2 regions of the Rhodococcus sp. SJ-2 genome follow, and region 1 is predicted to be linked to the other one. Evidence: riboswitches for the same ligand, from Rfam matches in the RefSeq annotation. Region 1 holds a riboswitch; the other holds the start of a gene.
What was found. Region 1 has a riboswitch for cobalamin ahead of metE (5-methyltetrahydropteroyltriglutamate--homocysteine S-methyltransferase). Riboswitches for the same ligand answer to the same signal wherever they lie in the genome.
Positions count from the first base shown of each region.

Region 2: it holds a riboswitch for cobalamin, as region 1 does, so the genes downstream of both, ACSYG9_RS18075 (FecCD family ABC transporter permease) here and metE (5-methyltetrahydropteroyltriglutamate--homocysteine S-methyltransferase) in region 1, are expected to answer to the same signal.

Region 1 is NZ_CM132340.1:802,915-806,321, forward strand. It holds gene ACSYG9_RS03785 (ABC transporter ATP-binding protein) at 1-501, shown strand, start outside; gene ACSYG9_RS03790 ((2Fe-2S)-binding protein) at 494-1,141, shown strand; gene ACSYG9_RS03795 (DUF7676 family protein) at 1,138-1,698, shown strand; cobalamin riboswitch at 1,884-2,088, shown strand; gene metE (5-methyltetrahydropteroyltriglutamate--homocysteine S-methyltransferase) at 2,240-3,407, shown strand, end outside.
Region 2 is NZ_CM132340.1:3,837,185-3,840,591, reverse strand. It holds gene ACSYG9_RS18085 (TetR family transcriptional regulator) at 1-217, shown strand, start outside; gene ACSYG9_RS18080 (SDR family oxidoreductase) at 379-1,038, shown strand; cobalamin riboswitch at 1,137-1,319, shown strand; gene ACSYG9_RS18075 (FecCD family ABC transporter permease) at 1,475-2,554, shown strand; gene ACSYG9_RS18070 (ATP-binding cassette domain-containing protein) at 2,566-3,354, shown strand; gene ACSYG9_RS18065 (ABC transporter substrate-binding protein) at 3,347-3,407, shown strand, end outside.

The sequences.
Region 1 (3,407 bases):
CGCGAACTCGTGTCCCTGGGACGCACACCGCACCTCCCGGCCAACGCACGGCTCTCACCGGAGGACAAGGCCGCGGTCGACTGGGCGCTCGACGCGGTCGGCGCGGCAGAACTGGCGTCCCGGCAGTTCAGCGAGCTGTCCGATGGGCAACGGCAACGCACGCTCACTGCCCGCGCGCTCGCTCAGGATCCCTCGCTGCTCGTACTCGACGAACCGACATCGTTTCTCGACGTTCCCTCGAGGGTCGAGCTCGTCGACGTGCTACGTCGGCTCGCTCGTGAACAGAACCTGGCCGTGATCATGTCCACCCACGAACTCGAACTCGCGCTGCGTGTGTCGGACCGGATGTGGTTGCTCGACGGCGACCGGACACTGACCTGCGACTCCCCCGCTGCGCTGGCCGAATCAGGGCGTATCGGGGCAGCATTCGATCGTGGGCGGATGCGCTTCGATCCGCGCACACTGGTGTTCGACCTCGAACCGGAGGACAGCCGTGCCTGATGCTGCTGCAGTACTCGAACGCATCGCCGCGCTGAGTCCCTACTTCGCGGTGAGCACCGGTCCGGTATCGGACAGCCGGTGGCAACCGACCTCTGCGCTGCGCGACTGTACGGTTCGCGATCCTCTGGTGTCGGACACGGCGCACCGAATGGGAACCGGGGAGACGCGAGTGGCCGCGTCGACTCTGTTCTTCGGCTACGCCGCACGAATGTGGTCCGTTGCGTTGGGCTCGGTCGTGGACTCCGGCCGATGCATCCGGCTCGACCCGGAGACGTTGCTGTGGCGCAACGACGGGGGTCTGCGTCTGCACATCGTCGACCCCGAATTCGGTTCGGCCACCGGTGAAGTTCTCGATGACCAGCTCGAACCGCTTATCGAGGCGTGGAGCGACATCGTCGCCCCCGGGTTGATGTGGGGGAACTCCGCGTCTGCGCTCATCGGGGCCGGACGAGTGATCGGTGAAGCAGCGCAGACACACATCGACACGCTCTTGGACGATCCCCGTCTGGCCGGCGCGCTGGTTCGCTCGACCGGCCGGCGTCGCAGTTGCTGCCTGTACTACCGCGTCCCCGGGGGCGGAGTGTGCGGCGACTGCGTCTTCCCCAGCCCACCGAAAACATCGACGAAGGAGATTCTGTGACAGTCGTATTCGACCCCGAGATCGTCGACACCGAGGACGGCGGTCGCGAACAGCGCTGGGCACTTCCCACCGACGAGGACTCACTGCTGCGTCTGATCCGGCTGCTGTTCGACGAGTACTGGAACGACATGTGGTTCGGCCTGCTCATCGAAGGTTCGGCGCTCGAGGTCGCCGCGCCCAACGCTCCGAAGAAGATCTCGATGTACGACGGGTATGCGACCGTCGACTTCGGTCGCTGGCATTTCCATCTGTGCATCGGCGAGCACACCGCGAGCGGCCCGGAACTCGGCCGTATCCGCCGCTGCAGCCGCGCCGAGTTGTACCGCAGGATCGGCAAGGACGACGCCCCGACATCGTGGGGTGTACGCCTGTTCAACGGCCGCGACGAGCAGATGCTCACTGTCATGTTGCCCACCCCGTTCCTCACCAACATGCAGCAACTGACCGAGGCACCTGTGTGGGAGCACCTCGAGGCGTGGGATCGGATCCGCTCGGAGTTCCTCGGCCTGGAGCCGGATCCCCGCGACCGCACCGGTAAAGGCTTTCGCCACTCCTGACCAGCACAGCCGACAGGAACGCACCGACGAAACTACAACCCGCGCAGACAGATACAACCCTTGGGAAGGGCGGTATCTGTCTGATTGCGTTGTAGCCGTTCCGCTTCAGCGATTGCCCATTCGAACGAGGACGTGGCTATACTCCGGGATGTAGTTGGTTCGCCGTGCCGGTCGTGAGGAGCCCCGAAGACCGTGGCGGCGTCGACGCATCCTCGATCGGGATGCGGAGAGGGAACCCGGTGAGAATCCGGGACTGTCCCGCAGCGGTATGCAGGAACGACCGCCGTCATCAGCACTGGGCATCATCCCGGGAAGCGACGGCCACTAGGTACGGGCCCACAGGCCCGGGCGCTTGCAAGTCCGAAGACCTGCCATCTGCGCCGGGCACGCCGTGCCCGGCGGTGTGCCGCCTCGTGGACAGGGCGCGCGGACCGGCATCGCATTCTTTCGCTCCGGCTGGATCGGAGTCGACTGGGCTCGGTCGGATTCGTGCACCCAACGGGCGGTAGGCCACCACGGACCGACCACCGGAGTACCACCAGTGTCTACATCCTCTGCACCGGCCTTCCACGCCACCGTTCTCGGATCCGCACGGATCGGACCGAACCGCGAGCTCAAGAAAGCCGTCGAATCCTATTGGGCCGGAAAGATCGATCGCGACGCCCTTGATAAGGTCGCTGCCGATCTGCGCGTCGACACCTGGGCCGCACAGCGCGATGCCGGGCTCGACTCGATCCCTGTCAACACGTTCTCGTACTACGACCACGTTCTCGACACCGCAGCCATGCTCGGCGCACTGCCGCCTCGTGTGTCAGGAATCGCCGACGACCTCGACCGCTATTTCGCCGCAGCGCGAGGCAACGACGACGTCGCACCGCTCGAGATGACGAAGTGGTTCGACACCAACTACCACTACCTCGTGCCGGAAATCGGCCCGGACACCGTCTTCGCCCTCGACACCTCGAAGGTTCTCGGCGAGGTCGCCGAGGCCCGTGCGCTCGGTATTCCTGCCCGCCCGGTTGTCGTCGGACCACTGACGTTCCTGCTGCTGTCGAAGGCCGTCGACGGGCAAGGCCCGCTGCTCGACCGCGTCGGTGAACTCGTCCCGCTCTACCGGGATCTGCTGGCGCAGCTCGCCGCCGCCGGGGCCGAGTGGGTGCAGCTCGACGAACCCGCACTCGTCCGCGATCTCGACGACGCGACCGTCGCCGCGGTCGAGCAGGTGTACGGCACGCTCTCGCAGGCGCAGGACCGTCCCGCAATCCTCGTCGCCTCCTACTTCGGCAACCTCGGTCCGGCGCTCGCTGCGCTCGCCCGCACCGGTGTCGAAGGCCTCGCAGTCGACCTCGTCGCAGGTGACGCGGCCGGCATCGCCGGACTGCCTACTCTGTCGGACAAACTGATCGTGGCGGGTGTGGTGGACGGCCGCAACGTGTGGCGCACCGACCTGGAGAAGGCGCTGGCGGCCCTCGCGACACTGCTCGGCTCGACGGGTTCGGTGGCGGTGTCGTCCTCGTGCTCGTTGCTGCACGTTCCGTACACGGTCGAGGCAGAATCAGGCCTCGACGAGTCGCTGCGCGCGTGGCTGGCGTTCGGTGCGGAGAAGCTCGCCGAGGTGGCCACGCTGTCGACCGCGCTGCGCAGTGGCCGCGACGCCGTGGCGTCCGAGCTCGACGCGGCTCGTGCCGCCGCCGAGCTGCGCGCGTCCG
Region 2 (3,407 bases), 2.7 Mb from region 1:
ACGCTTCCTTCTGTACGCAGCGCTCAACCTCGTTCCCGATCTGGGTGTGTTCCTCGGTCCCAACGCCGTGCGGCAACAGGCGCCACGGATCCATGCGGTGATGATGTCGGTACTGCTCGGCTCCACGCCCGAACAGCCTGCATCCTCCGAACACAATCCGCGTATGCCGAAGTCGAGTGCCGCCGGGTCACTGTCTGCGCACACGCCGTCCAGGTAGCGATCGCCTGCCGTGTCCGGCCACTCCGGCAACTCCGCGCGCGAACAGAAGAGGCAGGCCCCAGGCGTCGACCGAGTGTGCGTGCCTTCTTCGCGCGCGGATATCGGAAGGAAGGCATGCTGGGAGACGCACCCGATCCCCGGACACAAGGAGCACTCGACATGGCACGCATCGCACTCTTCGGCGGACACGGCAAGGTCGCGCTGCACCTCGAGCGGTTACTCGCCGACTCCGGCCACGAGACCAGTGCGTTCATTCGCAACCCCGACCACGCCGACGACGTACGCGCCGCAGGAGGCACGCCGGTGGTGGCCGACGTCGAGCAACTCGACATCGCGGCGCTGTCCGACCTGCTGCAGGGCCACGATGCGGTGGTGTGGTCGGCGGGTGCGGGCGGCGGCAACCCCGCCCGCACGTACGCCGTGGACCGTGATGCCGCGATCGCATCGATGACAGCCGCGCAGGAGGCAGGCGTGCGGCGGTACGTGATGGTGTCGTACTTCGGGGCGAGACCCGACCACGGTGTGCCCGAGGACAACAGTTTCCATCCGTACGCAGAGGCGAAGGCCGCCGCCGATACACACCTGCGCGGCACCGATCTCGAGTGGACCATTCTCGGGCCGAGCGCCCTCACCCTGGATCCCCCGACCGGACGGATCGAGATCGAGGGTCAGGGTGCGAGAGACAAGGGGCAGGTCTCGCGCGCCGATGTCGCCGCCGTGATCGCTGCAGTGCTCGAGCGTCCCGAGACCGCCGGTCGCATGATCGAGTTCAACAACGGCGACACACCGATCGCGGAGGCGCTCGACGCACTCCGCTGACGGTCGTCACCGGTAGATCGACGCCGTGGACCCCGGATCTCGCACAGCGGGTCCGGACCCACGGCCATTGTTACGCCTGTGTTACGTTCTCCACGAGTCAGAAGCAGCCCTGATGCAGTACGTGCATCAGAAATGCAAGGGAATCCGGTGCAACTCCGGAACTGTCGCGCAGCGGTGAAGGCGACCGACAGGGCACGTGCCACTGGACCGGAATCGGTCCGGGAAGGCGCCCTGTCGGAACGACCCTGAGTCCGAAGACCTGCTGGCTCACCGAATCACACACGTGGGCCTCGCGATTGGGCCCCTGATACGAGAGAACGATCGATGCGCGCCCAGACCGATGGCACCGCCCTCCCCATTCGTGTTCACGCCTCCGCACGAAGCGACCTACCGACCCCACGACAGGTCACGGAGTCCGCACCGTCGGGGTGCTGAGTTGCTCGAGGTCGCGAAGTCACCTCAGCGCACCACGCCACCGCAGCACACACGAATTCCGGCGATCCCGCTCCTGGTCGTCCTCGCCCTCGCGGTCGTCCTCAGCGGATTCATGTCGCTGACCTTCGGGTCCGAGCCGGTGCCGCTGTCCGCCACATGGGACGTGGTGCGAGCACATTTCACCGGTGGGGTCGGCCCCGACCCGGTGTACGACACGATCATCTGGGAACTTCGTGCTCCCCGCATCCTGATGGCGCTCATCGTCGGTGCAGGCCTGGCCATGGCCGGGGCCGCAATGCAGACCCTGGTGCGAAATCCGCTGGCCGATCCCTATCTTCTGGGTATCTCCGCCGGTGCCGGCGTCGGGGCCACTCTCGTCATCATGTTCGGTGTCCTGACCACTATCGGTGTGTGGGCATTGTCGTTGGGCGCCCTGATCGGCGCCATGGTCGCCGGAGCCGCGGTCTTCGGCATCTCCATTGCACAGGGGGGCCTGACCCCACTCCGTCTCATTCTCACCGGCGTGGTCATGGCCTCGGCGTTCTCGTCCGTCTCCAGCTTCCTGGTCTTCCTCAGTGATGACCGCGATGCCGTTCGGTCGGTCCTGCACTGGACCCTCGGAAGCGTGGCGGGTGCGATGTGGGTGCAGATTCTCCCTGCCCTGCTCGTCGTGGTTGCGTCTGCCGCGATCCTGTTCGCACTCCATTCATGGCTCGACGCGCTGGCAAGCGGACCGGACGTGGCCAGAGCACTCGGTGTGCCGGTGCGGGGGCTCCGACTGGGACTCTTCGCTTTGTCGTCGATTCTTGTCGGCGTGCTGGTCTCGGTGTCCGGAGGAATCGGATTCGTCGGCCTGATCATGCCGCACCTCGCCAGGATCGTGGTGGGCGCACGCCATCGGGTGGTGCTTCCTGTGGCCGCACTCGGTGGCGCACTGTTCCTGCTCTGGATCGACATCGCTGCTCGGGTCCTGCTCAGTCCGGAGGAACTCCCCCTGGGTGTGATGACCGGTCTCGTGGGGGCACCGGTGTTCCTCTTCCTGCTGGGGCGCCGCCACTACAGTTTTTCGGACGGTGACTGATGCATATTCGGATGCGCAATGTTCGCTGCCGGATCGCCGGATCGGACATTCTGTCCGGCATCGATCTCGACTTCCCCGCCGGCTCCATGGTGGCGCTGGTGGGAATCAACGGGAGCGGTAAATCGACATTGCTTCGAACCCTCGCAGGCCTGCGCGCCCCCGCGGAGGGAACCGTCACCCTCGACGGCCGAGATCTCTATTCGCTTCCGCCACGTGCTCGGGCACGAGCGATTGCCTATGTCGGTCAGGAGGAAACACCCCCTCAGGACCTCTTGCTCGGTGAGATGGTCGCCATGGGCCGCATCCCCCATCGGCCACCCTGGTCCCTGGGAGAAGAATCCGATCGGGAGGTCACACTGCGCGCACTGACCACCGTCGAATTGGCACACGCAGTCGATCGCCGGTGCGATCAACTCTCGGGCGGTGAACGGCGCCGCGCCATGCTGGCTCGTGGATTGGCTCAGGAATCGTCCCTGCTGATCCTGGACGAACCGACCAACCATCTCGATATCCGCCATCAGATACACCTCCTCGACACACTGCGCGGCCTCGGCTGCACGGTGGTGGCCGCAATGCACGACCTCGCGCTCGCGGCGGCGTACTTCGATCGGGTCGCCGTCCTCCACGACGGCGCTCTCGCGACCTACGGCGACGCATCCGAGGCCTTGTCCCCAGCAACGATCACTCGTGCCTTCGGCGTTCCTGCAACACAACTCACCGATCCTGCGACCGGACGGCAGCACCTGGTGCTCGGTACCGACTCGCCCCGGATCCGATCACACACGGAGAACCATGCCTGAGTACGTCCCATCCCGTTCGAAGACCCTGCCTCGTTCGAGGACTCCGGTCTCGC